Regions from separate parts of the Ferrovibrio plantarum genome, predicted to be linked through region 2. Evidence: riboswitches for the same ligand, from Rfam matches in the RefSeq annotation. Region 2 holds a riboswitch; the other holds the start of a gene.

Region 1 (2,196 bases), on a different contig from region 2:
CACCCGCGCATTGGCCTGCAGCATGACATAGCCCAAGCCAGCGGAGGCGCCGACCCATTCGCCGATCACGGCGCCGATCGGTGCCACGGCGGCCGCAACCTTGAGGCCGCTGAACAGGCTGGGCAACGCCGCCATCAGGCGGATCTCGCTCAACACGCGCAGGCGGTGCTGGCGCGCATCGGCGGTCATCACCCGGGCCAGGTCGAGCAGGCCGGGATCGGTGCGGCGCAAGCCATCGTAGAGCGTCACGGCGACGGGGAAGAAGATGATCAGCAGGGCCATGGCGACCTTCGAAGCCAGGCCATAGCCGAACCACAGCACCAGCAAAGGCGCCAGCGCGAAGACCGGCACGGCCTGACTGGCTACCAGCAGCGGCAGCAGCCAGCGCCGCGCGCGGGTTGAAAGCAGCAAGGCCAATGCCGCCGAGGCACCAAGCAGCGCGCCGAGCAGCAGCCCGATCAGCATTTCCGCCACCGTGACGGCGGCATTGCGCGCCAGCATCTCGATATGCAGCACGAAGGCCTGCGCCACGGCGCTGGGCGGCGGCAGCAGGTAGCTCGGAATGGCGAAACCGCGCACGACGGCTTCCCATACAGCCAGCAGCCCGGCGAGCGTAAGCAGCGGCCTCATGCGGCCTCCGCCAGCAAAGTGGCCTGGATGGCGCGGAGCGCTGCTACATGCTCGGGCGCCAGCACGTCGCGCGGGCGGGCGCCGCTCGGCTCGGCGGCCAGCGTCAAGGTCGCCGGCGTGCCGGCCATGATGTAGACATGGTCGGCAAGGCTAAGCGCTTCGGCCGGATCATGGGTGACGAAGATGACGCAGCGCTCGGCCAGCAATTCGGCGCTGAGCTGATGCAGCTTGCGCTTGTTGACGAGGTCGAGCGCGGCGAAGGGTTCGTCCATCAGCACCAGCGGGCGGTCTTCCATCAGCGTGCGGGCCAAAGCCGCGCGCTGGCGCATGCCGCCGGAAAGCGTGGCGGGCAGGGAGTTTTCCCGGCCACTCAAGCCGACCTGACCGAGCAGCGCACAGGCGCGTTCAGTATCGGGTGTCTCGCCGCGCAGGCGGGCGCCGAGGCAGAGATTGTCCACCAGTGGCAGCCAGGGCAGCAGCAGGTCGGTCTGCGCCATCCAGGCGATGCAGCCGCGCAGGTCCGGCGTTACGCGCGCCTGAGGCAACAGGCCGGCCAGGGCGCGCAGCATGGTGCTCTTGCCAATGCCGCTCTGGCCCAGCACGGCGATCCAGCGCCCCGGTGCCAGATCAAGCGCAAAAGGCGCCAGCACCGCCTGGGAGCCAAAGGCCAGGGCGGAATCGGAATGGACGGAAGTGGGTAAGGTATCGTGCCGCACGCCGCTGAATCCCTTGCGCCGGCATTACCCGGATCAGGTTCGAGGGGTCGTCCGCTTGCGCGAACCTCTCAGCCGACCATCGGCTCCCCCTCAGGGCTTGGGCCTAAGTATAGCCGACGCGCCCCTCTAGGCAACCGATGCCGGCTCGCTACATTAAGGGGGTGAGCCAGCCCCTGTTCATCGGCAACGAGATCTACCGCCATTCCAGCCTGGGTGGAAAACACCCGCTGTCGATCCCGCGCGTCTCGACGGTGATGGATCTGTGCCGCACGCTCGGCTGGGTGGAGGCGGCGAATTATGCCGAAAGCCGCCCGGCGACGCCGGAGGAACTGACGCGCTACCACGCGCCGGATTACGTCGCCGCCGTGCAGCGCGCCGAGCGGGTGCTGGCGATCCCGGAGGATGAGTCGGTCCGTTATAATCTCGGGCGCGGCGGCAATCCGATCTACGGCACCATGTTCCGCCGTCCGGCCACCGGCGTCGGCGCCAGCCTGATGGCGGCACGGCGCCTGTTGCAGCAACCCGGCATCATCTACAGCCCTGGCGGCGGCACCCATCATGGCCGCCGCGCGCAGGCTTCCGGCTTCTGCTATTTCAACGATGCCGTGGTGGCGATCCTGGCCTTGCTCGATGGTGGCCTTGAACGGGTGGCCTATGTCGATCTCGACGTGCATCACGGCGATGGCGTGGAAGAAGCCTTCCGCGACGATCCGCGCGTGCTGTTCATCTCGGTGCACGAGGCCGGGCGCTGGCCGCGTTCCGGCGCCGCCGAGGACCATGGCCTTGGCAACCTGTTCAATTTCCCGGTGCCGCCAGGCATGAACGACACCGAGATGGCGCATCTGGTGGC
Region 2 (2,196 bases):
CGTGATGTGCCAGGCACCACTTTGCCAGGATCGAGCCGCCACGGCTGACGATACCGGTGACGCGCTGCGCAGTGAGCGGGATATGCGCCAACCGCACGCCGGCATGGATGGTGAAATAATCCACGCCCTGTTCCGCCTGCTCGATCAGCGTGTCGCGGAACACGTCCCAGTTCAGGTCCTCGGCGCGGCCATTCACCTTTTCCAGCGCTTGGTAGATCGGCACCGTGCCGATCGGCACCGGTGCATTGCGCAGGATCCAGTCGCGGATATTGTGAATGTTGCGCCCGGTCGAGAGGTCCATCACCGTGTCGGCGCCCCAGCGGATAGCCCACACCATCTTGTCCACTTCCTCGGCCATCGAGGATGTCACCGCCGAATTGCCGATATTGGCATTCACTTTGACGCGGAAATTGCGGCCGATGATCATCGGCTCCAGTTCGGGATGGTTGATGTTGCACGGAATGATGGCGCGGCCGCGCGCGATTTCGTCGCGCACGAATGCCGGCGTCACGAAATCGGGGATGGCCGCGCCCCAATCCTTACCGTCACGCTGCATGTCCGCAGCCTGCCGCCGCGCCTCGTTCTCACGGATCGCCACATATTCCATCTCGGTGGTGATGATGCCGCGCCGGGCATAGGCAAGCTGCGTCACGGCCGCCGCACCACTAGCGCGCAGCGGGGCATGCTGTTGCGGGAACGGCGGCACGCTCGCCTGGGCATTGCCCGGGCCGCCATTATCCTCGAGCCGCAGCGCCCGTCCGCCATACTGGGCCACATCGCCACGCGCCTCGATCAACGCCTGGCGCCAGCGCGGCAGGCCGGCGGCGATATTGATCACCTGGGCCGGATCGCTGTAGGGGCCGGAGGTGTCGTAGACGCAGAGCGGCGCTTCATTGGCGCTGGGATGGGTGGCGATGGCGCGGTGCGGTACGCGGATGGTCGGAAACAGGTGGCCGGCGCTGTAATGCTTTTCGGAAGCCGGCAGCGCTCCGGTGGTGACGTTTGGGGCCTGATGCGGGCCGTTCTGGATGGTGGACATGGCGGATCTCCTGGTGCGGTGAGGCTGGGAGACCCGGGAATGGGGTGGAAAGAGTATGGGGGCAGGAGGATAATCCCCCTGGCAGGTCCGTTCCCTCCGCCGGCATGACCCGGATCAGGTTCTAAGGGTCACGGCGCTGCCGGGATTGCTCTTTGCGAGTATTCCAGGCCGGTCCGAATCTCAGCCCCCTGGCGGGGCACCCCTCGGTGCCGGCAAAAGTAGAATACGGAAGCCGCCGGGTCAAATCCGGGCAGATACCTCGGCGACGCGAAAAAAGCCACTAAAAGTTGTGTTTATGAGCGCGTATGGTCAACTTCCTGTGTCAAATACATATACTGCAAGATGTGGAGTCTCGGTGGTGAAAGCCTTAAGCGGCGCGAAAAAGCACGGGTAAAGCTCCCCTCGGCCCAGGGAAAAGTCTGGCTAACGCTGTGTTGGGGCGTGCGAAATTGTAAAAAAACCAACCAGACTGTGCTGTTTTTGCAACAGCGAGCAAAGTAAACGGCAGAGGCGCATTGTCAGGTTGACCAGCGTCGCCGGACTCACATAGTCTCCAACCTGAAGCGGTTTCGGTCTGCAAACGGACTGGCGCCTGAGGTTTTTTTATTGGGAGCGCAATAATGATTCGGAAAATCGCAGCGGCAAGATTTGCCTTCGGCGTCCTTACGTTTGGCCTGGTGGCCGGTGGCCTCTTCGCCGCCGCGCCGGCTTTCGCCGCTTCTGACGTCTCCAATTCGGGTGCCGTTGCCAACCAGGCAGTTACCGCGGTGGCCGCGCCGATCGCCTCGGCCCAGACCGCTAGCCTGATCAGCGGTGCCATCGGTGGCGCCATCAGCGGCGGCATCGGCGGCGGCTTTACTGGCGGCGGCACCGGCGGTGGCTTCAGCCCCAGCGGCGGCGCTACCCCTGGTCCCATCTCGATGAACGGTCGCGACTCCGGTCGCGCCGCCGGTTCGGCCGACAAGAAGTTCGGCACCTGGATGCAGGGCAGCTATGCTTCGGTGGAGAACAGCCAGGCCGGCCTGCAGATGGATGGCAACGTTTACAACGTGGTCGGCGGCCTTGATTACAAGCTTAGCGACCGCGCCCTGATCGGCGTTTCGCTGGGCTACGAGAACCTCGACCTCACCACCACGTTCAACAATGGCTCCACCAAG

The links. A riboswitch is a leader RNA that binds a small molecule or an ion and turns the genes downstream of it on or off. The one in region 2 is predicted to bind thiamine pyrophosphate.
Region 1: linked by a shared signal. The riboswitch ahead of V6B08_RS19405 (ABC transporter ATP-binding protein) and the one ahead of thiC (phosphomethylpyrimidine synthase ThiC) in region 2 are both predicted to bind thiamine pyrophosphate.

Annotation. Positions count from the first base shown of each region.
Region 1 is NZ_JBBKBA010000003.1:236,340-238,535, reverse strand. Features, by position in the region: gene V6B08_RS19410 (ABC transporter permease) at 1-630, opposite strand, end outside; gene V6B08_RS19405 (ABC transporter ATP-binding protein) at 627-1,346, opposite strand; TPP riboswitch at 1,338-1,446, opposite strand; gene V6B08_RS19400 (acetoin utilization protein AcuC) at 1,508-2,196, shown strand, end outside.
Region 2 is NZ_JBBKBA010000002.1:697,161-699,356, reverse strand. Features, by position in the region: gene thiC (phosphomethylpyrimidine synthase ThiC) at 1-1,039, opposite strand, end outside; TPP riboswitch at 1,113-1,253, opposite strand; gene V6B08_RS16555 (autotransporter outer membrane beta-barrel domain-containing protein) at 1,660-2,196, shown strand, end outside.